DNA from 4 places in the Brevibacillus sp. B_LB10_24 genome. Region 2 is predicted to be linked to each of the others. Evidence: riboswitches for the same ligand, from Rfam matches in the RefSeq annotation. Region 2 holds a riboswitch; each other region holds the start of a gene.

Region 1 (6,004 bases), on a different contig from region 2:
AGCTGAGCAAATCCATACGATTGTACGCAAAGGGCTGAAAGAGGACCAGCCGAGCGCTTATGCTTTCCTGGATAACTTCAACTGGAAGCCAAGCGATATGGAAGATGTCATGCTGGAGATTGAAAATGGAAAAGACCCCGAACAGGCTGCAGCAGAATGGGTGAAGAGCCATGAAGAGCAGGTAAACAAATGGGTCGAGGGGATCCAACCGGTCTCTGGCCAAAAGGTGACCTTGGCTTACGTCGCTTGGGACTCGGAGATCGCCAGCACCAATGTTGTCGCGGAAGTATTGAAGCAAAAGCTGGGCTATGACGTTGAATTGAGCCAGGTGGAAGCCGGCCCGATGTGGGCAGGCGTCGCCAATGGCGATGTAGACGGGATGGTAGCGGCATGGCTGCCGACCACCCACCAAGAGTACGTAAAGCAGCTGGAAGGCAAGTTTGAGGACCTGGGAGTCAACCTCGACGGAACCAAATTAGGGTTGGTCGTCCCTTCCTATATGGATGTCAACTCTATTGAAGATTTGAAGAAGTAATGAAAACAACACAGAGAGTGTCGCTATCGTCTTGGCGGCACTCTTTCTTTCTTCCATTGACAGCGAACAGTGGCGGTGCTATATTCGTGTTATCAATGAATACGTATACATGATCGCTCCAGATCGTTCATACAAAGGTGGATGGCCAGGATGGTGACATCGAAAGACGTTGCGAAACACGCCGGCGTATCGCAGGCAACCGTCTCGCGGGTACTCAACGGATACCCCGGGATCAAGCAGGAGACGAAGGACAAAGTGATGCAGGCGATGGCCGAGCTGCATTACCGGCCCAATTTTATCGCCCGCAGCCTGGTGATGAATCAGACGCGCAACATCGCGCTCCTATCCGGTACGCTGAAGAACCACTTTTTTGTCGAAACGACGGACAATATCGTCCGGCTAGCCGCGGAAAAGGGGTATAGCGTGATGGTGCACTTCGAACATATGGGGGATAATCTGAGTCTGTTTGAAACGATCAGCCGCTATAAGCCGGACGGAATCATCCTGTCTACGATCCAACTGGACGATCCGCTGTTACCACAGCTTGAAGAGGCGAATATTCCCTACATGATGTTCAACCGCCGCCCTAGAACCGGCGGAAATTACGTCGTCATAGACAACCGGCTGGCCGGAGAGCTGAATACGCGGCATTTGATCGAATACGGCCACAAACGCATTGCTTTCCTGTCTGGACACCTCAATGTCTCGACGTTTTTTGAACGGAAGGAAGGATATGAAGCGACGCTGAAAAAATACGGCCTGCAGCCCGACCCGCAGCTGATGGTGATGACTAACGGCACCCCGCAGGAAATAGAGGTTGCCGCAGTCAGGCTGATGCAGCTGTCTTCGCCGCCGACAGCGATCATCTGTGCGACAGATGCGATGGCCCTGACATGCATGGATGTGCTGATCCGGATGGGCAAACGAATTCCCGAGGACGTCAGCATCTGCGGCGTCGACGATATCGATATTGCTTCCCATCAGTCGATCCGCCTGACGACCGTCGGTAACTACAAGCAGCAGATGGGGGTGCTGGCAATTGAGATGCTGATGAACCTGATTGAAGCCGAGGAGGAGGCGCTGCAGCCGATTCAGATCGTGCTTCGCCCGGAGCTGATCGTTCGCGAAACTACCGGTGCTTGCCCGCCGTAGCAGGCAAGTACAGGCAATAATGAATACGTATACATCAAAAAGGAGGCAGATGTCATGAATAAGGATCTCTTTATCAATGGCCGCTATGTGCCTGCGAAGCAAACCTATGAACTCTACAATCCGTACAACAATCAACGCCTTGGATCGATCGCCAATGCCGACGAAGCAGAGATGCTGGCGGCGATTGAGGCGGCGGATGCCGCTTTTGCCGAGATGAAGACACTTCCTGCCCATCGGCGCTCTGCTATCTTGAACCGCGCCGCTCAGCTGATGGAAGAGCGGACGGAGGAGTTGGCCAGGATCATCGCACAGGAAGCGGGAAAACCGATCAAAGCGGCCCGGGCGGAAGTGGGCCGTTCCGTTCAGACGATCCGCTTTTCTGCCGAGGGTGCCAAGTGGATGAACGGTGAGTCCATTCCGATGGATGCAGCGATCGGCGGAGAAGGGCGGCTTGCCTTTTCCGTGAACGAACCCCTGGGTGTGGTCGCTGCGATTACCCCGTTCAACTTTCCGCTCAATCTGGTCACCCACAAGGTGGGACCGGCGCTCGCTGTCGGCAATACGGTCGTATTGAAGCCGGCAGAGCAGACGCCGCTTTCTTCCTATGTACTCGCCGAGATCCTTGCAGAAGCAGGCCTGCCAGCCGGTGCGCTCAACGTCGTGTCTGGCGAAGGAGCAGTCCTGGGTCCGGTCCTGACAGCAGATGAACGGATCAAAAAACTCTCCTTTACCGGCAGTCCCGAAGTCGGGAAACTGCTTCGCGCCCAATCCGGCTTGAAGAAACTCACGCTTGAGCTGGGCTCCAACTCCGCGTTGATCGTCGATGAGAACTGCGATCTGGAGCGCTGTGTGGCTCGTGCCGTGGAAGGGGCGTTTTCGTACGCCGGACAAGTCTGCATTCACACGCAGCGGATCTACGTCCATCAGAACGTGTACGACAGCTTTACAGCAGAATTTCGCAAGCGGATGGAACAGCTCCGCACAGGAGACCCGCTGGATGAAAATACGGATGTGTCCGCCGTTATCAACGAGCGCTCCCGCAAGCGGATTCTTGAATGGATTGAGGAAGCCAGGCGCATGGGAGCGGTGGTTTACGGAGGGGAGACGGACGGCAGCGTGATTCGCCCCGCCCTGATCCTGAACGCCGATCCGAGCAGCCGCGTGGTATGTCAGGAGGTGTTTGGACCTGTCGTCGTCATCGACCGGGTAACGTCTATGGAGGAGGCGGTCGAGAAGACCAATGCGTCCCGATTTGGATTGAACGCAGGCGTTTTCACCCGGGATATTCAGGCGGCGTTCGCCGCTGCCCGGAAGCTGGAAGTGGGACAAGTGCTGATCAATGAGATCCCGACGTTTCGGGTGGATCACATGCCCTACGGCGGCGTCAAAGACTCGGGTTTGGGGCGCGAAGGCGTGAAGTACGCGATGCAGGAAATGTCCGAGAGCAAATTGATCGTCGTCACGCTGTAGGCAAACACAAACAAGGCGAGCACCGGTGCCCGCCTTGTTTTTTTCACGTCATGTTTAGTTTCCGATAAACTCTTGTACCCAATAGCCGTTGTAATAGGCAATACCGATGGTGTCAAAGTTCGAGTTCATGATGTTTGCCCGATGGCCCTCGCTGTTCATCCACTGCTGCATGACTTCTTGCGGACTGCGTTGACCCATTGCGATGTTTTCTCCCATGGTCATGTATTGGATGCCGCTTTGGCTGATCATGTCAGATGGAGAGCCCAAGGTCGGACTGATGTGGTCAAAGTAATGGTTATTCTCCATGTCGACGGCTTTTTTCATCGCGACGGAAGACAGCTGCTCGTCCAACTTCAGCGGCTGAAGACCCGCTTTTTGGCGTTCTTGGTTGACGAGTGAAAATACTTCTTTGGCGTAGTTGTCGACATTTCCTTGTGAGGCATCAGGGGTTTTGGCTACAGGTGCTTTGGCAGGCTGGCTTGGTGTATTTGCCGGCTGTTGTGTTGGAGCTTGTACCGGTTGACTGTAGTTTGTTGCAGGCTGGTGCCATTTGTTGGCGGGTTGGAAGAAATACTGCTGCTGTTGTTGTGGAATGTTATGATTTTGCTGAGGGTAGATCACCCATTGTTGTTGGAATTGCGGATAGACATACATCATCTGCTGTTGTGCCGGATCGTTGGCTGCCTGCTGCGGACAAGTTGCAGCGAATGCAGAAGTAGAAATGCCGGCTACGGCAACTCCGAGAACAATGGCGAGAAGGGACTTTCTGGCTGAAAATTTTTTCATCGTATCGTCTCCTTTTTTTTGCCCTACGAGGTTAGTTGTCGGATTCGGATTGAGGATACAACCCTACGCTTGCAAAGCGATTCACCCCATACAGAAAGCCAAAAAGGCCTTTCTGTCGAAAAGCGTCCCCCGCACTTCGATGTATTTTGAAGTTTCGGCATCTACAAGGATAACAGAGAATGCGAATTGATGAAATTATTGAATGTTGGTATATCTGCTAACAAACGCCAATTTTATGTAAAAAGCCCGAAACAACCAAGTTTCGAGCGTGGCCGGGCCCCATTTTCCGTACACCCGGAACGATTTGTCATTTTTTGTTCCAGCCGCAGTGTCTGCGGCAGTAACGGCAGGCTGAGTTGTTGCCGGTCGTCATGCATCTGGTGCAGTTGGCGCAGCATGGGTCGCAAACGGAAAAGGGTTGAACAAATGGTGGTATGAACGGGGGTCTTGCAAAAGGACTGACGACCGGGGGCTTCGCAAAAGGACTGACGACTGGCGGTGTCGGAAAGGGCTTCACAGCTTGAAAAGGACTGACAACCGGCGGGCAATACGGTTTGGCCGCGTGGTATGGACTCACAACGGGCGGGCAATACGGTCTGGTCGTCTGAAATGGACTGACAACCGGCGGACAAGGTTTTCCAAAGTAAGGGCTGACAGCCTGCGGGCCGTAATAAGGCGAAAATGAACTGACCATCCGGACTTTAGCCTTCTTGTCGGCTTTGCGTCTGCTTCTCATCAAATATCTCCCCTCTGTGAGAATGTACCATAGTATATGCACAATATTTTGGGATGAATGGACGTTTGCTTACCGGTAGACGTCTAGTTTTTAGGTGAGTGATGGGAAAAGTTGCTAAATGAATGTCTTTACATAAAAAGACAAATGCCGAACGTTCCCGCTTGTCATCCTGTGCAATCAGAGACAAAACGAAAAAAGCGGAAGCGGATGAACTAATCGATAAAAAATCTGGTAATATCGCAGAGGATGAGTGTATGATGGAAAATACGGACAAACCGGAGCAAAAAGTTCCCGGCACCGGCCAAAAGCAGGCGCAGCAAAGAGAGCTGACACAGCGGCTAAGCCTTGCAATATCCATGTACACCAAGCGTTTTAAGGAGGATTTATTCAACATGAAGAAGATCATGACGGCAATGGTATTCAGCAGTGTCCTGTTTCTCGCAGCATTGACAGGCTGTGAAGATCAACAACAAGACCCGACACCTTCGCAGACCGTCTCCCCTTCCCAAGAACAACAACCCACTGTCCCTCCGGACGAAAAAACGGCTGGCAACCCCGAATCGCAAAATTCCCAGGAGAGCACTCCGGTTCAAGAAACATCCGGTACCATCGATGGCCTTAAAGTAGTTGCCAACCCTGACAGCGTCACTGTCCTGGTAGACAAGCAGTATGCTCTGCCAAAAAATTATGAGCCGCAAGATTTGGTCTACCCAAATGTGCCGTTTATTTTCCAAGAGAAAATCGAAAAACGGAAACTGCGCAAGGAAGCCGCAGATGCGCTGGAGAAACTGTTTGACGGCGCAAAGAAAGACGGTATCTCGCTCGCCGGAGTCTCCGGATACCGCTCCTATGACCGGCAGACAAAACTATTTGAAAGCTATGTGCAGCGGGATGGCGAGGCGGCTGCCAAAATGTACAGCGCAGTTCCCGGCACCAGCGAGCATCAGACAGGGCTGGCCATCGATGTATCCGGCATTGACGGCAAATGCGCCGCGGAGAGCTGCTTCGCCGGGACGCCCGAGGCTGATTGGCTTGCCAAACATGCACCGGAATACGGCTTTATCGTTCGCTATCCGGAAGACAAGGTGGAGATCACCGGCTACGAATATGAACCCTGGCACATCCGCTATGTAGGTGTCCAGCTTGCCAAGGAGTTGGCTGAAAAAGGACAGTGCTTGGAGGAGTACTACAATGCGGTCCCTGTATCTGGGGCAAAATGACTGCCCCTGACAAAAATTTCCTGAGATGAGTCAGAGCACTATTTTTTATAGACAATTCGCACCCCTAGATGGCAGTACGTTTCTTCGGTATAATGGCCGTGGGGG
Region 2 (6,004 bases):
CTTTTGTGCAGTTGGCACCAGGCGCGGGTCAGCCGTAAACACACCCGTCACATCCGTATAAATTTCGCAGCGCTCCGCACCCAGACTGGCGGCCAGCGCAACAGCGCTCGTATCGGATCCGCCCCGGCCCAGCGTGGTGATTTCACCGTGTTCATCCACGCCCTGAAAGCCGGCGACGATCACTACCTTGCCCTCCTGCAGGTGCCCGCAAATCCGGTTGTTCTCGAAGTGCCGGATGCGAGCATCGCCGTGACAGCAATCTGTCAAAATCCCTGCCTGCCAGCCCGTCAGCGCAACAGCTCTGCACCCTTCCCGCTGCAGCGCCATGGATAGAAGGGCAATCGAGACCTGCTCCCCTGTACTGACCAGCATGTCCAGATCCCGCTCGTCAGGGTGGGGAGAAATTTCTTTTGCCAGCTTCACCAGTTCATCTGTCGTTTTGCCCATGGCCGAGAGGACGACCACGAGCTGGTGGCCGGCATTCCTTTTGTCCATCACACGTTTTGCTACCTTGCGAATCCGGTCAATAGAACCTACGGAAGTGCCGCCGTATTTTTGGACAATGAGAGCCATCCTGTTCCTCCCTGTATGCGTAAGTCCGGTAGACAGGCAGCCGCCTGCGTTCACACTCGAAGCAAGCGGCCCTGTAGTAAAAACGTCAATCGCGGGTCGCGATGTAATCCGGCCTCGGCTTCTGGCCCGAGAAGGGGCTGACCAGTTTGTTCTCAACGCTGTTGTAGACATAAAACACATTGGACCGCGGGTAGGGCGTGATGTTGCCATTGGAGCCATGCATGACGTTGCAGTCAAAAAGCGTGACCGTTCCCGCCGGTCCGACGGCTGTATCGATACCGTGATGCTCGACCAGCTCTTGCAAGCTCGCCTGATCGGGCACACCGTATTCCTGCTTGCGCAGCGACTGTTCGTAATGCGCATCCGGCGTTCTGCCCACACACGTGATGAATTTCTTGTGGGAGCCGGGGATGAGCAGCAGCGGGCCGTTAAAATGGTGATTCTCCTCCAGCGCGATGGAGCAGCTTAACGCCCGCATTCGCGGCATGCCATCCTCTACGTGCCAGGTCTCAAAATCGGAGTGCCAATAAAACTCCTTGCCCGTAAATCCTTTTTTGTAATTGATCCGGGACTGGTGCACGTACACGTCGCTGCCCAAGATCTGCCTGATGATGGCGAGCAGCCGCGGATGCTGCGACAGCCGACGAAAGACCTCGCTGTCTCGATGTACGGCGAAAATCGAGCGAATCTCGCGGCTCTGCGGCTCGCGGATCACTTCCTTCCGCTCCGTTTCCCTGTTTTCCTGCCACAGCCTCTGCAGCTCATTCCGAAACGTCTTGACCTCCTCAGCCGAAAAGAAGCCTTTCAGGTTGAGGTATCCGTTTTGTTCATAGGACGCAAGCATGTCTGCATCCAGCTCGGACGTGCCGGAGCCTGCGTCCGAATAGACGACAGGGTCCTTTCGCTCGATGATGCCTGGTGTATCCTCGATGCGGGATGGATAGCAATCCTCCATGACGACGTAGCGTTGGTTCATACTTTCCTCTCCTTCCAGGTTTTTCGCCAAATCTCATCCTGCCGATTTACTCAACCAAGGGGTATACTCCGTTCTCATCGTGTACTTCGCGCCCGGTCAGCGGCGGATTGAACACACACACCATTCGCATCGTGCTCTTCGCCCGCAGGTAATGCTTCTCATGACCGCTTAAGGCGTACATCATGCCCGGCTGGATCGGGTAGGTTTCACCGCCGACCACCTCGATCTCTCCTTCCCCCTCGATGCAGTACACGGCCTCCAGATGGTTCGCGTACCAGATGAACGTTTCTGTACCGGCCTTGATCAGCGTATCGTTCAGGGCAAAGCCCATGTTGTCTTTTTTCAGAAGCAGTCTTCTGCTGTTCCACGTAGGAGTGTCAACGTCGTCCTTTGTGCCGATAATATCCTGTAAATGCTTTACGATCATGGTACCTACCTTCCTTTCTCCTGGCTTTCTTTGATCGCGTCCTCTAATATAGACAGGCCTTTTTTCAGGTCCAGCTCATCGATCGTCAATGGCGGCATGATCTTGACAACCTCGCTTTTTGGTCCCGATGTCTCCATGATCAGCCCGCGGCGGAAGGCAAGCGAGCAGATCCGGTCAGCCAAATCATCGACCCCGATGGCAATTCCTTGCATCAGTCCTCTTCCCCGCACCTCTCCTTTGATCAACGGATAGGTTTGGACCAGATGCTCCAGGTGCTGGCGAACAAGGTCGCCTTTCATTCGGACGTCCCTGCTTAAATCGTCGTTTTCCCAATAGGTTAATGCCTCAGCAGCCGCGATAAAGCCGAGGTTGTTCCCGCGGAAGGTGCCGTTGTGCTCGCCCGGTTTCCATATATCCAGCTCCGGGCGAAACAGTGTCAAGGCCATGGGCAAACCGTAACCTCCGATCGATTTGGAGAGGCAGACAATGTCAGGCTTGATCCCGGCTTCCTCAAAGCTGAAAAAAGGTCCTGTTCGTCCGCAGCCCGCCTGCACGTCGTCGACGATCAACAGAATGCCGTGCTTGCGGCAGAGCTGCTCGATTTTGACCAGCCAGGGGATACTGGCCGCATTGATCCCGCCTTCTCCCTGAACGGTTTCGAGGATCATAGCCGCAGGGAGAGATACGCCGCTGCTATCGTCTTCGAGCAGACGTTCAATGTACTCGGTGGTATCCCAATCCTTCCCCAGGTAATTCTCATACGGCATCACAACCGTGTTGGCGAGCGGTATGCCCGCTCCTCCCCGCTTCATCCGGTTCGCCGTCACAGCCAGCGAGCCGAGGGACATGCCGTGGAAGCCGCTGGTAAAGCTCATGATCAGCTCCCTGCCCGTCGCCTTTCGCGCCAGCTTGAGCGCGCTCTCTACCGAGTTGGTCCCCGTCGGTCCAGGAAACATCACCTTGTAATCAAGCCCTCTCGGCTGCAAAATCACTTCGTGAAACCGGCGCAGCAGCGCTTCCTTGGCATCTGTCGCCATGTCCAGGCTGTGGGTAATCCCGTCGTTTTGCAGATATTCGATCAGCTGCTTTTTCAGTCGGGGATGGTTGTGACCATAGTTCAAGGCCCCCGCCCCGGCAAAAAAGTCGATGTACTCCTTCCCCTGTCGATCCCACAATCTGGACCCGCTTGCCCGGGTAAAAACGGTTGGAAAACTTCGGCAGTAACTCCGAACCTCTGACTCCATCTGTTCAAATACGTATAAGGGTGTTCGCGTCTCGGCAATTGCTTTCAATGCGTAACCTCCTATCGTGTTTTGTCTAACGGTCCTATGCGATACGTCCATTCCGCTTCGTGATCCTGCCCGGGAAAAAGCGACGCAGGAAAGCATGGCTTCACTTCGCAGGCTGTGCCCATCTCCGCCGCCAGTCTGCGGAAAAGAGCCTTTGACGGTTCATTTGACGACGTGACGGTCGCCTCCAGATACCTGACCTGCCGGCAGGCATCACGCATCAGCAATGCACGCAGCATGCTGCTGCCAATTCCCTTCCCCCGTTGCCCTTCGCTGACTCCGATTTGCCAAACAAACAAGGTATCAGGCTTATCAGGCAGGCAAAAGGCGGTGACAAAACCAATCAGCTCCTCCTCCACTTCGGCTACCACACATGTCTCCGAAAAATAGCTGCCTGCCATCAGGTACGCATAAGGCGAATTGGGGTCGAGCACCTTCGACTCCGCCGCCAATCTCCACATCGCGGCACCGTCTTTGGCCGATGCTTTGCGGATTGTCGCCCGGCTTTTTGTTCCTGCAGCCGTGTTCATCTTCTCACCTCCTTTCACGGTCTCGATTCATCAACAGTGTATTTTAGTATGAATATTACCAATATTCAGTATTATGGTTGTGCGCAAAAACGCGCCCTGCAACGTCGGTCAGACCATGCGAATGGCACATAGAAAAAGTCGACGAACTGCTGCCGTGGGATAAGGGTTGGGCAACCCGGCAAGCAGATGCGTCGACTGGTTTGTAACTTGGGTACGCCGGCTGCTGCCGCAAAAGAGCGTACACAAGGGATCAATCATTTTAGAAAGATGAAAATCTGCTTTAGCCGACGAGGTTAGCTGACGGGTAGGATGGCAGAGACGCATCCCTTCTGCATGCACAGAATTAACCCCAAAACGTGGTTCCCCCGCTTCCGTTTCGAAAACGGAACTAGGCCCGCTATTTGATTGTTTTTTCGCTCGCTCTCCTTTTTCATCCGACTGGGGTAAAACATGGTTTGTATGTTACCATAACATCGAAATAGGCACACCCCTGGTAATCCGTTCGATTTTCCCTTCTCGGCCCCTCTCATCCCATCAACTGGAAATATCAGCCCTATGCAGAAAATTACGCCCATATCCTGCCATCATTGGTCAGATTGTTAGAAGAGTTCACGCAATTCAAGCGGACTCAATGGCCACGATCAGATAGCCAATAGCCAACCGTTGATTATGCACTCCGAGGTTTACGTACCGCTGCGGGTTGTAGCGGAAAACATGGGGTATCAAATTCCACCGTTTACGTCAATTTCTGATGATCAACCTTTTTACCTGCGTGGAGAATCCGTCGACTTTTACGTCGGTTTGTACGAGTATACGCCGTACGCAGCAGGGATCCCGGAATTCGCAATACCGCTGGCGTCTTTGATTCCGAAAGGCAGTAATCTATTTCAGTAAAACGAATTACGGACTCATATAAAAACCTGTCATGACTACTCTTTATCGTGGCAAGTTTATTCAATTTAGAAATAACCTGTCAATTGCCTCTTCATCGTATTTTAAAATCCAATTATTGTATTGTTCATACAAAAACCGAATGGATTCTTTGGATGAAGCAATTACATCACAACCTCGATCATCGTAAATGTGGAAGATTGAATTTTTCGATAGGTTAACAAAGAATACATCATGAGAGATCTTAGGTTTTATACCCATATCTTGATTACAAATCGCTTTAATCAAGTTCGCATACTTTACATCCGCAACCTGACAGTTTAAGGCAAATCTATGGGTTTCAAAATCGTAGATATCGTAAACATCTTCAAAAACATAAGGAATAACATTGTGTTGTAACCTGTACAAGACTTTTTTTGACTTTATATAGTGCTGAAATGTCTTTATTTTTCGTCTTCGGAATAAGTTTTCTTCACCGTCGTGATGAATGTTTGCTACAATGATGATCTCATCTTTTGCGGAATGAAGTGCCTTGAAAAGTGTCGTCGCACGAGAATAGACACGCTCCATATAGTTTTTTATGTCTTCTTCGTTTGGGTCTCCCAATTCAAACCGAATCCCTAGTTCCCAATTGTAAAAGAGAGGCGGTCTTAGCTTCAGATTAGGAAAGCTGCTGTTCAGGTAATGTTCGAGTTGCACATAAACACTCCAATCTTTTAGTGTAATACTGAGCTATATTATTAGTGATACTCATCTGGAGCTCATCGTCAAACTGCAGGTGTCACAACAGCCCGTCCCTACATAAAAATAACAAAAATAGTGTACCACGAAAAAAATGGTGAAAACGATTGACCTTGACGGCAAAATGGGTTACTCTAGTGATAATGATTATCAATTTTGATCGGACTGTTTGAGAGGAGAGGCTTATGACAAGTATGCTGCTTCCCATCTTAACCCTGCTTTTAGTCGCGTATGCAAGTCTATGTATTTTCATTGCGCTCGATCATCAGCGCCGCGTCCGCGAGTGGTCTGCCAAGGCCAGCCATCCACACGTTGCGGAAATGATCTCATACGGCCAGCCGGAAGCGGCCGGAACTTTATTAGCCAGGTCAAAGTCATAGCCGGCAAATCAACCGGCATCCATTGCTTTTCCTCCAATTCGTTGGGGGAAAAGCTTTTTTCGTTTGGGCGATGATTCTGGCGATCTATAGTTTTAAAAAAAGTATTTACATTGTCACCACTATTACTTTATAATAATTATTGTAAAGTTTCCTTCTCCCAATAAAGCTGAATAAAGTAAAAACGAAAATCATTCTCG
Region 3 (6,004 bases), on a different contig from region 2:
CTCGTATTCCTCGGCGATGTTTTGGACAAAAGGCCACAGGTGAATCCGGCTTAGCACAAGCGGGAGCTGCCTGCTTTGGTAGCTGAAATCCTGCAGTTCATCCAGCAGTTTTTCCAGATCGTTTACTTTTCCCCCGATCTTTTTCATCTGGTTTTGAATCCGTTCCATATCCGTGACCCTTCCAGAACCGATGAAGGAGGCGTACCCTTTGATCGTCGTCAGCGGCGTGCGAAAGTCGTGGGCGATGGCAGCGATCAGTTCCTGCTGCCGCTCTTCGGCGTTGCGCAATTCTTCCACCATATCGGTAAAGTATTGAAACAATTGGCCGAATTCGTCATTCGCCTTGTAGGAGAAGGAGACGTACCGTTTGCCGTCCTTGATCTCCTGTGTGACCAGCGAAAGCTCGCCGACCGGGCGCAGGATCCAGCGAACCAGTATGAACATGAAGACCAGTCCGAGGAGCAGGATGCTGCCGTAGATGTACCAGACCGACATCGAAACCCCTTTGGAGGCGAGGATGTCTGATTCATCGGTATAGAATGTGATCACGGTGCGCTCCTGGCTGCCCGGGTCATGCTGAAAGTAGTATTCTGCCACTTCTTTTTTGTTGGGCCCCTTCAGACTGTAGGCTTGGGAGACCTTTGTATAGAGGGTCGTCCCATTGGCGTCTTCCACCGTAACCTTGTACATCAGATCTTCTGGCAGCTCAGAGCTGAGTTCATGCATTTCAAGCGGGTCTTTGAAAGAGTTCGTCCGCATCAGCTGATTGATTTGCACGCGCTGGGCCGCCACTTTTTCGCTTAAAAACTGCTCGTAGCGGTCATTTTTGATCTGCTCGACGATGATGTTTTTAAAGATGAGTTGATACGTTAACAGATGAAACAAAATAATCGCAAAAAAAGACAAGAACAGCTTCGTGCCGATTCTCATCTCAAATACGCTCCCCTATGAAAACGTAGCCGGTTCCCCATTGGGTCTTGATAAATGTCCGATCCTTTTCCAGCTTTTCGCGCAGGTTTTTGATGTGTACCGTGACCGTGTTGAGCGAGCCGTATCCGTATCCCCAGACGCGGTCGTAGATTTCCTCGCGGGTAAAGACGATGCCCGGATTCTCGGCTAAAAAGGCCAATAGCTGAAATTCTTTTGTCGAAAGGTCTACCTTTTCGTCATTGACGTAGACGGTATACGTTTCTTTGTTGATTTCGAGCCCCTTAAAGGAAAGCTGGCTCATCGCCGCTGCAGCTTCCTGCTTGGTGTTTTCGCGCTGCCCGATATGGCGAATCCGTTCAAACCGTCGCAGGTGGGCGCGAACTCTTGCTAGCAGCTCCTCGGTATCGAAGGGCTTGGTAATATAATCGTCGGCTCCGATTTCAAAGCCCACCACCTTGTCGACAGCCTTTCCTTTTGCGCTTAAAAAGAGGATGGGCATTTCCCACTCGCGGCGAATTTGGGCGCAAAGCTCGTATCCGCTGATGCCCGGCATCATGATATCGAGCAGGATGAGATCCGGATGCAGTCCGTTTTCCAACAAGGAAAGCGCTTGGGCGCCGCTGTTTGCAATCGATACCTTCATACCTTCGCTCTCGAATATATCTTGGAGAAGATCGGTGATCTCCTGATTGTCGTCAACCACAAGAATGTGTTCTTCTTTCAATCTATATCCCCTCCAACTGCAAAGTCACATTCTCATTCCCATCATATCACGAAACGAAAGAATACACAGTGGTAATAACAGTCTGTAGGGGAATTCCTATGAGGTTATCTTGGGATCTGGTACTAAATTTCGTCAGAAAAAGCCAGAGGCGCTTACCCTCTGACTTCTAAAGTTAGTTTTCCGTTTTCTCTTTGCTATCTTCTTGTGCTTTTTCCAGTGCCGGAATAGCTACTCGTTTTGCTCCGACGTAACGCTTGCTCCAGTAGTAGGGATCGTTCAGCGAAGTCTTGGTAACCCCTTTACCGGTTTCGGAGTGGGCGAACATGTTGTCGCCGATGTAGATTCCCACATGGGAGATGCTGTGGCCATTGGTGTTGAAGAACACCAGATCTCCTGGCTGCAATTCGTCTTTGGAGACAGCGGTCCCTAACTCGTACTGTGATGCGGAAGAGTGGGGAATCTCGACGTCTAACGCTTGAAAGACGTATTGTGTAAAACCGGAGCAGTCAAACCCTTTGGTGGTGGTTCCTGCCGTTTTATACGGAACGCCGTAAAGGTTTTCGATGGTGCCCATAAGCGGGTTTTCCGCTGCAAACACCGAACCGGCTCCGCTGGCAAGCACTCCAGCCAAAATCAATGAACAAACAAACTTACGCATACGCAATGAAGCTGCTCCTTCCTTAAGCCTGCGAGGTTAGCTGAAGGGTTCGGGCGAAAGGATTCCCTAAACTGTCGAAACAGCTACTCACCCCAAAACATTGGTTCCCCCGCTTCCATGATGGAATTCGGCTTTTTTCGATTTTTTTTTACACAATGAACAAAATAATTCGAGGTTGTCCAAGGATTTCCTCTATTTTGCGTAATCGTTCAAAATTTCGTCACAATTTCCTGTCATATTACCGAAACGCACAGCAGGTTTCTTCGTCGCTTGACGCTTTCGGCGGGCTTGTCCGATTTTGGCAGGACGTGCTTCTCCGCCTTCGGACGGACGCAAAAACCAATCGCCCGTCCGTTATACTCGCAAAACAGGTCGTCTACAATAAAGTTGTGAGCAAGAGTTAAAGAAGAAAACGGAGGGATGTTCGATGAGTGAGCGGTCGGGGAAGCTGCTTCTCGGAACCGCGCTGCTGTTCCTCGGAGTAGTCATCTTGCTTGGCCACTTGGGGTTTGTCAAAGGACTGCTGGGCTTTCTCATCTCGGGAGCTGTCATCTTCTGGGGCGGGAGCAAGCTGCTCGCAGCCAAATCGACAGGCGGCCGCATCTGGGGGGCATTCCTGGTCTTCTTCGGCATCTTGATGCTGACCGGCAAGGTTCATCTGCTGTTCAGCACATTGATCGCCGTCGGGATACTCTATCTCGGGTATCGCCTGATCAGGAGCCATCCGGAACCGTCTGCAGAAGAGGTTTCGTACTATGAACGCAAGTGGGCGAGGAGCGTACTTAAGGAGGACACCCTGGATTCGTGGGAAGACGATCTGCGGTCTCGCCGTCCTTGAAAAATGTAGAAGGAAAATATCTTGACCCGCTATACCGTAATGATAAAATGAGGAGGAATTTACATGGGTATCATAAAGAGATTGCGTGATTTAACAGTAGCTTCGGTCAATGATGTGATCGATTCGATGGAAGATCCGGCAGTGATGCTGACCCAGTATATGCGTGACATGGAGTCGGAGATTGGACGAGCTGAAGTAGCCGTGGCCCGGCAAGTCGCGCTGGAAAAGAAGTTTCGCCAGCAGTGGGAAGAAGCCTTGAGGATGGTGGAGAAGCGGGAGCGGCAGATCAACCTGGCGCTTGGCGAAGGGGAAGATGAACTGGCCCGCCGCGCCCTGATTGACAAAAAATACTTTGAAACCCGGGCTTCCGAAAACGAAGCGCTGTACCACTCGGCCCGAGAAGCAGCAGGGCAAATGCGAGAAAAACTGGCGCAGTTAAAAGACGAGTTCTACAAGATGAGAGCGAAAAAATACACGTTGATGTCCAGGGCGCAAGTAGCCCGTACCCAAAAGCACCTGAATCACGTAATAAATGGTATAGGCTGTGAAAGCGCGACCCGCGGCTTTAGCCGTATGGAAGAAAAAGTCATGCGGATGGAAGCGGAAGCAGAGCTCACCGGACATTGGAACGAAGGCCGCCGCAGTCTGCATTCTTCACTCGACGCGTTAGAAGCAGACGATATCGATCAGGAGCTGGCGTTGCGCAAAGAGCGGCTGTTCGACAAAAAAACAGACGAAACCAGACAGGAAGAGCAAGGCGATCACCTGTCCCGATAGCAAGATTTGATAGTCTCGGCAGCCCGTAAAAAGCGGGCTGCTTTTCCCCTAGGAGGTTTGCCCTGTGTCAGATTTTCTCGTCTTCTTGCGACGTTTTTTCTCTAATCCTACCCGTGTGGGAAGCGTTGCTCCCAGTTCGAAATTTTTATGCCGGCTAATGATGAAAAACGTTCCGTGGGTCTCTGCCAAAACCATTGTCGAATTGGGGCCGGGAACGGGTGTTTTTACGGAAGCGATCCTGCGGCTGAAGCGTCCGGAGACGAATTTTTTTGTCGTGGAACAGGACCCGCGGTTTCAGCAGATGCTGAAAGAACGTTTTCCGGGAATACTCATTCAATCGGAAGCGGTTCATTTGGCCAGCTATGTAAAAGAGATGAACCTGCAGCCTGCGGACGCGATTATTTCCGGGCTGCCGTTTGCCGTATTTCCAGTCGAAGTGCGGACGAAAATTCTCGACAATGTGGTGGAAACGCTGGATCCGGAAGGTGTATTCGTCACATTTCAGTACTCGCTGCAGATGAAAGCAGAATTGGAAGAACGATTTAAGAAGGTGAGCATCAGCTTTACGCCTTTCAATGTTCCGCCTGCTTTTGTGTACACCTGCCGGTTGCAGGAATAATGGATTGCTTCTGGCTGCGTTTGGAGGGAAAGACCCTGTGAAACTATCGCGATTAAATCAATTGATTGCTGGCATCATCCTCGTATTTATTGGTTTTGGTCTTTTTCTTGACGCGCTTAATCTGATTGATTTTAACTTATTTAGCCTGTTCCCGCTGTTGATCGTCTATCTCGGCATGCGCTGGTGGACGAGAGGACGCCGGTGGCTGGGCGGAATCGTCGGCGGGATCGGCTTGCTCATCTTGTTGGATCAGTGGTTTCACATTGACATCGGCGATGTGATCGGGATTGCGATCGCGATCGCGTTTATTAACTTTGGATGGCGTTTGATTCGCTCTCGCCGGCAGGTGCCTGCGGAGAAGGAACCCGCTTCCGGGCAGCGGATGAGAATCGATCCCGGCTTCGCAAAAGAGGGCGAGTCTTCACATAGAGAGACCCGCAGTTCGCTGATCGGCGACTATCACTTGACATCAGGCCGCTTTGAACTGCGGCAGCTTCATATTTGGCACGGTGTCGGGGATGTGGTCATTGACCTGTCACGGGCGATTATCCTCGAAGAAGAGGCCTTTTTGTTTGTAAACGGCTGGGTGGGTGACGTGACGATCTACGTACCGGCCGATCTTCCCGCAGCCGTATCTGCGGAGGTGACCGTAGGGGATTTGGAAGTATTCGGGCATCGTCAGGGCGGATTGAACCGTCGAGTGGTCATGACCGCCGAGCACTACGACGATGCTGCGCGCAAAGTGAAAATAATCGTCTCGCTGATCGTTGGCGACGTCGATGTGAGATACATCTAAGGGGGCGTCTCACATGGCTCGTCAAAGCAGACTTGGAAGTATACAGTGGAAGTTCGTCAAGCAATTTGTCTGGCTCAGCGCCGGGATTGTCACCGCGATCTTTGCCGTGCTGTTTGCCGTTGTCCACTACCTTCGGACAAGCACACAGCTATCGCAGCTGGTTAGCGATTATCTCGGCGTACAACTGCCGGAGTCGATCAACTGGGGCCTGGTCTCCGGCCTCTTTTTGCTCGCGCTGTTGACGGCGGCCGTGGTCGGGATTGCAGGCGGCTACGTGATCGGCAACCTGCTGAAAAAGCGCTTAAATACACTGCGTCAGGCGACGATGAACCTAGAACGCGGCCTGCTCTCTTATCGGCTCCCGGAGCTGGGCACGGATGAAATCGGGGAGATCGGCTGGCAGTTTAACCGGATCGCGGAGAAGTGGGAGGATCAGGTGGCTTCCCTGCAGCGCCTGTCCAATCATAACGCCGCATTGGGCGAACAGGTAAGGCATGCCGCTGTAGTGGAAGAGCGGCAGCGTCTGGCCCGCGAACTGCACGATGCCGTCAGTCAGCAATTGTTTGCCATCGCGATGACGACTGCGGCGATCAAACGTATGATGGAGCAGAACCCGCAGCGGGCTATGCAGCAGATTGAATTGGTAGAGGAGATGGCAGCAG
Region 4 (6,004 bases), on a different contig from region 2:
CCGGGGTACACGCCGGAGGATATCCAGGCTTGCACGCAGCCTCCCCTGCGGGTTTCTGATCAGATCAAGACCACCTCCCTATAAAAAGCTGTGTCAAAAGCCAACTCCAACTGCCTGATTCGGCAACAGGAGTTGGTCTTTTCGAAAGGATGTCCACGATGTCTGCGTTTGGTTGTTTAGTCCTTCACGGCTTTGCCGGCGACGTTCACGAAGTGCTGCCTCTGGCTATGGCTCTGCAAAAACAGGGCTATACTGTCGAATGCCCTACACTCGAGGGGCACGGTGCCGGACGCCTCCTGCTGAGTCAAAGCAGGCGTTCCGACTGGATCGATTCAGCCGTAGAAGCGTACAAACGGCTGAGCCTGCGATGCGATAAAATCGCGGTAATCGGCTTCTCCATGGGGGGCCTGCTAGCCCTGCAGATCGCCTCCCGCCATCCCGTGCACCACCTGTTTACGCTCAACACCCCTTTTTACTACTGGGATATCAAACAGGCTGCTGTTAATCTGCGCAACGATTTTCGCACCCATCTCTCCCGTTACATGAACGGGATGGCAAAATTCCCTATACGGAGCATGCTGGAGTTTCGCATGCTCCTGGCGGAAACGAAGCGATTGCTGCCCCGGGTGACATGTCCTTATGTGATCGTACAGGGTGAGAAGGACGACACGGTACAGGCGGTCAGCGCCTGCCACTTGCAAAAACACGTCGGAAGCGCTGACACGCGTCTCCTCTCCTTCCCCGAATCGGGTCACCTGATCTTGCACGGACCCGAGGCAGAAGATGTGATCAGACACGTATCCGAGATCCTGAAGGAACGAATGAAATAACAGGAGCTAACGGCATGCAATTCAAACCAAGACCGTCGTCTCTCCCCTTAGGGAAAGACGACGGTCTTGTTGTCATAGACCAGGACGCGATCTTCCAGATGCCAGGTGACCGCCTGTGCCAGAACGGTACGCTCGATTTGCCGTCCCTTCATTTTAAGCGCCTCGACATCGTCCCGATGTGTCACCCGCTGGACGTCTTGTTCGATGATCGGACCTGCGTCAAGCTCCTCCGTCACGTAGTGGGCGGTAGCTCCGATCAGTTTTACGCCGCGCTTGTACGCCTGATCGTACGGCTTTGCGCCGACGAACGCCGGCAGGAAGGAGTGATGGATGTTGATGATTCGCTGCGGATAATCCCGCAGGAACTGGGGTGAGAGGATTTGCATGTACCGGGCTAGAACGATCAGGTCGATATCCTTCATCAGTTCCATCTGCCGCCGCTCTGCCTCAGCCTTTGTCTCGCTCGTGACAGATATCACATGGTATGGGATGCCAAGCGCTTCTACCGTTTCCCTCATATCAGGATGATTGCTGACGACCATTGCGATATCGGCGTGCAGGGCACCCGACTGCCACTGCCACAGGAGTTCCAACAGACAGTGATCCTCCTTGGATACGAAGATGGCGATCCGTTTGAGCCTGCGGGCCTCTACGAGCGTCCAGTCCATTTGAAACCGGTTTGCAATCGGCTGAAAACTTCGCTTTAACTCTTCGCATCTTTCCTCTAGATTGGGCAGGTCAAACTCGATCCGCATAAAAAAGCGGCCGCCCTCAGGATCGGTCGAGTATTGATCCGACTGTGAAATATTCGCGCCGTTTTCGGCTAAGAATTGGGATACAGCATAGACAATTCCCGGCCGATCCGGGCAGGTGATGAGCATGCGGGCGTGGTCCTTCTGCTTTTCCTGGTAGGCGCGCCGCCTGCTGTCTGAAAGTTGACTCATTTGTTTCTCTCCTCTATCTCTCGTTGCGTTTTTTCCCTATAGTATAACACGTATTTTTAGTCAGTCCAAACGATTCCATCCCTTGTATACATTGACTTAAAAACATCCACCATGGAAAGACATGAAGAAAAATCCTGACTGTCAAGGGGTAAAGATTTACACCGCTACTATAAATTTATCATTTATTTTAAACAAGAACCTATGATATTGTATTGATTGTTATCGCCGAAACTTCCTAAACAGAAGTGCGGGGGACTTTTTTTATCGATGGCACATGCGGCCATCGATTTGGGGTGAATCGCAATTGCGTAGGGCAGCCTCCTTAACCCGAACCCGACAACTAACCTCGTAGGCATGTGAAAGGAGAAGATGTTGATGAAAAAGTGGTCAGCCAGAAAAACGTTGGCGTCCATGGCTTGCGCTGTGCTGTTTGCAAGTATCTCTACCCCAACATTTGCCGCTACTTACGAAGTAAAACAAGATGACACATTTTTCAAACTTTCGCAGGAACGCAACATCCCCCTGCAATCGATCCTTGCCGCCAACCAGGGTGTCGATCCGACCAATTTGCAAATTGGTCAAAAGATTCAGCTTCCGGAGACCAAGAAGGCAACAGCTGTGGCTGCCAGTGCCACTGCTCCGAAAGAATTGGGAAGCACCATTACCACCCCTGCCGGCAAAACCTTGTCTTTCAGCCGTGTCATCTCTTGTAAAGCTACCGGCTATACGGCTTCTGCGGAGGAAAACGGCGGCTGGGCTGGCGTGGATTACTTCGGCAATCCATTAAAAGTGGGAACCATCGCGGTAGACCCCAAGGTGATTCCGCTCGGTTCCACCGTCTATATCACGGGATACAATTCCCCCCATTTGCCAGGCGGAGGCATGGTGGCGAAGGCGGCAGACATCGGCGGCGCGATCAAGGGAGAGCGTGTAGACATCTTCCTGCCAACGAATGACGCATCCTACTTCGGTATGCAAAATATCAAGGTTTACGTACTTAAATAACTTTATAGGCTATTCGCTATTTTGACAAGGAACGCCCCGGGATCCATGACATGATCCCGGGGCGTTCCTCTTTTTCATTCGCCTTCGCCGATAAGGACGGCCTCGCCCGCGGAGAAGAAGTACAGGTAGCTTTTATCGACTCGCCGCTGCCAGATCTGTTCGATTGCCTGCGTGTAAAGCTGGAGCTGTTTCCGATAGCGGTTGGTTAGCTGAACAAGCGAGGCAGCCCGGTCGCTGCCGATCATGGCATCTGTCTTGTAGTCGACCATAATCAGCGATCCGTCCGGCTCTTCTGCCAGACAGTCGATGACCCCTTGCACGATAACCTGCTCCCCTGTTTCCGCAATGGCGTCAGACATGATCTGATCCAATGGGACGGTCATCGTAAAAGGCAGTTCGCGATGCACCCGGGCCGCCGCTTTTAGCCGCAGGCCAAGCGGCGAGGCAAAGAATGAGGCTATTTGCTGACAGTTTACCTGTGCAGCCTGCTCCCGGGTGAGGTACTCCCGATCTACCAAGTCTCGCAGCTGGTGCTGCACACCGGCTTCGTCCAGGGGTTGTTTCAGGTCCAGCTGCTGCATGACCGTGTGCACAATCGTTCCAATCTCCGCCCGGCTAAAGGTCTTGATTGTCTGCTCCGTCAGAAAGCGGGGCTTCTTGTTGATCTGCGCCCATTTGCGAGCCGGGCCTTCCTCAGTAGACAGCCTGAGCTGCTCGCTTTCCGAGACATCTTCCGTCATTCGCTTCAGCTCGCTGACGCTCCACTTGGCCGCTGTCTGCGCGGCCAGGAGATACGGGTAGCTCCAGGTCAGCTGCCGTTCAAGCTGTTCCCGCCAGAATGGATCTTCCGGTCTTTCTCCCACTGATTGCAGGCTGACGATTCGCTCCCAGACCTGCCGATCCAGGTTTGTTTCCGCCTTTTTAGCCGCAAACTGGTCCGCCTGGTAGAAGAAAAACGACCAGCGGGAGTCATCAGGTACGGTCGTGAGGCAGAGCTCTCCTCCCTGTTCCTGGCATTTGTCCCGCAGGACAGCCCCGGCTGGATGGCGCACCAGGGCCCGGCCTACCCAGTCCAGGCTGCTTTTTGCCTGGATGAGATCCTCGTCGGCCAGCGCATCCCCCGAGCCAGCCTGATCGCACCAGGCGGCGATACTTTTCGCCAGATTTTTCTCGGAAGCAACCAAGATCAGCTTCTCCCGCGCCCGCGTCAAGGCGACGTACAGTACGCGCATCTCCTCAGCCAGCATCTCGCGGTGAAGCTGCTGCCGGACCGCCTGGTACGCGAGGCAGGGATATCGCAGACGCAGCTCGGAATCGGATACCTTGGGACCAAAACCGAGGTCTTTGTGCAGCAGGAAGTGCTTCTTTTCATCCATCGTGTTGAACTGTTTCCCCAACCCTGCGACAAATACCACGGGAAACTCCAACCCCTTGCTCTTGTGGATGGTCATGACCCGCACGACGTCTTCATTTTCCCCAATCGTCCGTGCCTCTCCCATGTCGCGCCCTTTTTGCTGCAGCCGGTCGACAAATCGAAGGAAACGGAACAGACCGCGAAACGAGGTAGCCTCATACTGGCGGGCGCGGTCGTACAGTGCCCGCAGATTCGCCTGCCGCTGCTGACCGTTATCCAGCGAGGCGACAAACTCCAGATAGCCCGTTTCTCGGTAAATCCGGGCCAGCAGATCAGCGAGAGAACCGCGTCTGGCTGCTGTCCGCCAGTCTTCGACACGCTGGAAAAAATCGCGCAGACGCCTGTCCAGCTCGCCCTCATCCCGCCCCTCGCGAACGCAAAGCTGCACCGCCTGATGAAAGGGAATGCCTGGATAGGCAATGCGCAATTCAGCCAGATGCTGTTCGGTCAAGCCGACGATCGGCGAGCGCAGCACTGCCGCCAGCGGAATATCCTGCTGCGGATTGTCGATGATCCGAAGCAGCGACAGCATGACCTCTACCTCGGTTGCAGCGAAGTAGCCTCCGTTCTGCTCAGCATACACGGGAATCCCGGCTGCTTGCAGCTCCTCCATCATCGGCTGCGCCCAGCCGGCGTTGGCACGCAGCAGGATGACGATATCCCGATAAGCGAGCGGCCGCATCCCGCCGCTGCTTTTGTCAAAGACGAGCAGCGGTGCAGATCCCGCTCCCGGCTCCATCCACATGCGGATCCGCTCGGCGATCAACCGGGCCTCCAACTGTGCCGTACCGACCTGCTCGGCTTCCAGCACTTCATCTGCCGCAGCGGATACTCCTCCGCCGGAAGCCTCATCTGCCCCGTTCCCGCCTAAGGGCTCGCTGCCGTCGTCGTTTCCATCGGGGAGGTGGCGGTCGATCAGATGCACTTCTGTATCCAACGCTTCCGAATCGGCATCTGGATAACGAGCCCTGCCGATCAGCTCGGCGGACTTGTCGTAGGAGATTTCACCCACTCGCGGGGTCATGATCTGGCGAAACAAGTAGTTGACCGCATCGACAACGACCGTACGGCTGCGGAAGTTCGCCGCCAGATCGATACGCCGTCCCGCCCCCTTCCGCTCACTTTCACTACCGGTTCGATATGATACATATTTTTCCAAAAATAATCTAGGCTCCGCTTGCCGGAAGCGGTAGATACTCTGTTTTACGTCCCCAACCATAAACCGGTTGCCCGCAATCCCATCGGCCGGGTCACGTGAGACCAACTGCAAAATCGTCTCCTGTGTCAGGTTGATGTCCTGGTACTCGTCGACCAGCACTTCGGCAAACTGATCCTGAAGCTGTCGGGCGACAGACGACGGCCGGTACCCTCCCGTCTCGTCGGCCTCTCGCAGAATCTGCAGGGCGAGATGCTCCAGGTCGCTGAAGTCAACCAAGCCGCGTGCCTGTTTTTCCGCCGTAAAAGCCGCGTCAAACTGGATCACCGCCCGGGCCAGCGTTCCCATCAGCGGAGCGAGGCGGTACAGGTCGCGCAGGTAATCTTCATCCGTTGCCGAAAAGTACTCTTCCTGCAGCGCTCCCACTTTCTCCTTCGCCTTGTTGCGCAGGCTTTGCACCTGCTTTTTTAGAGCATCATCCGCCTCTTTTGCCGCTGGAAGCCTGCCGAACGCGATCGCATCCAGCGCCCGTCGAAGCGGCTCCCAACCGGCTTCACAGGCAAGTACAGCAGACTGGACGGCATCCCGCTCCTGCTCAAGCAAGGGCAGGTAGCTGCCGGGTCCGTTAGCCGAACCTGCAAGCACAACCGCTTTT

Evidence for each region. A riboswitch is a leader RNA that binds a small molecule or an ion and turns the genes downstream of it on or off. The one in region 2 is predicted to bind cyclic di-AMP.
Region 1: it holds a riboswitch for cyclic di-AMP, as region 2 does, so the genes downstream of both, ACI7RC_RS18740 (CAP domain-containing protein) here and ectA (diaminobutyrate acetyltransferase) in region 2, are expected to answer to the same signal.
Region 3: it holds a riboswitch for cyclic di-AMP, as region 2 does, so the genes downstream of both, ACI7RC_RS24700 (C40 family peptidase) here and ectA (diaminobutyrate acetyltransferase) in region 2, are expected to answer to the same signal.
Region 4: it holds a riboswitch for cyclic di-AMP, as region 2 does, so the genes downstream of both, ACI7RC_RS13925 (3D domain-containing protein) here and ectA (diaminobutyrate acetyltransferase) in region 2, are expected to answer to the same signal.

The regions. Positions count from the first base shown of each region.
Region 1 is NZ_JBJQOQ010000022.1:75,201-81,204, forward strand. Features, by position in the region: gene ACI7RC_RS18725 (glycine betaine ABC transporter substrate-binding protein) at 1-535, shown strand, start outside; gene ACI7RC_RS18730 (LacI family DNA-binding transcriptional regulator) at 686-1,687, shown strand; gene ACI7RC_RS18735 (aldehyde dehydrogenase family protein) at 1,742-3,157, shown strand; gene ACI7RC_RS18740 (CAP domain-containing protein) at 3,212-3,943, opposite strand; cyclic di-AMP (ydaO/yuaA leader) riboswitch at 3,948-4,113, opposite strand; gene ACI7RC_RS18745 (hypothetical protein) at 4,251-4,679, opposite strand; gene ACI7RC_RS18750 (M15 family metallopeptidase) at 5,072-5,899, shown strand.
Region 2 is NZ_JBJQOQ010000029.1:42,673-48,676, reverse strand. Features, by position in the region: gene ACI7RC_RS21315 (aspartate kinase) at 1-573, opposite strand, end outside; gene thpD (ectoine hydroxylase) at 659-1,549, opposite strand; gene ACI7RC_RS21305 (ectoine synthase) at 1,596-1,976, opposite strand; gene ectB (diaminobutyrate--2-oxoglutarate transaminase) at 1,982-3,220, opposite strand; gene ectA (diaminobutyrate acetyltransferase) at 3,280-3,795, opposite strand; cyclic di-AMP (ydaO/yuaA leader) riboswitch at 4,067-4,200, opposite strand; gene ACI7RC_RS21290 (RsiV family protein) at 4,465-4,689, shown strand; gene ACI7RC_RS21285 (DUF3885 domain-containing protein) at 4,750-5,385, opposite strand.
Region 3 is NZ_JBJQOQ010000042.1:9,062-15,065, forward strand. Features, by position in the region: gene ACI7RC_RS24690 (sensor histidine kinase) at 1-930, opposite strand, end outside; gene ACI7RC_RS24695 (response regulator transcription factor) at 932-1,654, opposite strand; gene ACI7RC_RS24700 (C40 family peptidase) at 1,827-2,312, opposite strand; cyclic di-AMP (ydaO/yuaA leader) riboswitch at 2,325-2,455, opposite strand; gene ACI7RC_RS24705 (hypothetical protein) at 2,740-3,150, shown strand; gene ACI7RC_RS24710 (PspA/IM30 family protein) at 3,214-3,927, shown strand; gene ACI7RC_RS24715 (class I SAM-dependent methyltransferase) at 3,992-4,546, shown strand; gene liaF (cell wall-active antibiotics response protein LiaF) at 4,584-5,342, shown strand; gene ACI7RC_RS24725 (sensor histidine kinase) at 5,356-6,004, shown strand, end outside.
Region 4 is NZ_JBJQOQ010000013.1:72,406-78,409, forward strand. Features, by position in the region: gene ACI7RC_RS13910 (CoA transferase subunit B) at 1-84, shown strand, start outside; gene ACI7RC_RS13915 (alpha/beta hydrolase) at 159-830, shown strand; gene purU (formyltetrahydrofolate deformylase) at 878-1,774, opposite strand; cyclic di-AMP (ydaO/yuaA leader) riboswitch at 1,988-2,145, shown strand; gene ACI7RC_RS13925 (3D domain-containing protein) at 2,150-2,779, shown strand; gene addA (helicase-exonuclease AddAB subunit AddA) at 2,854-6,004, opposite strand, start outside.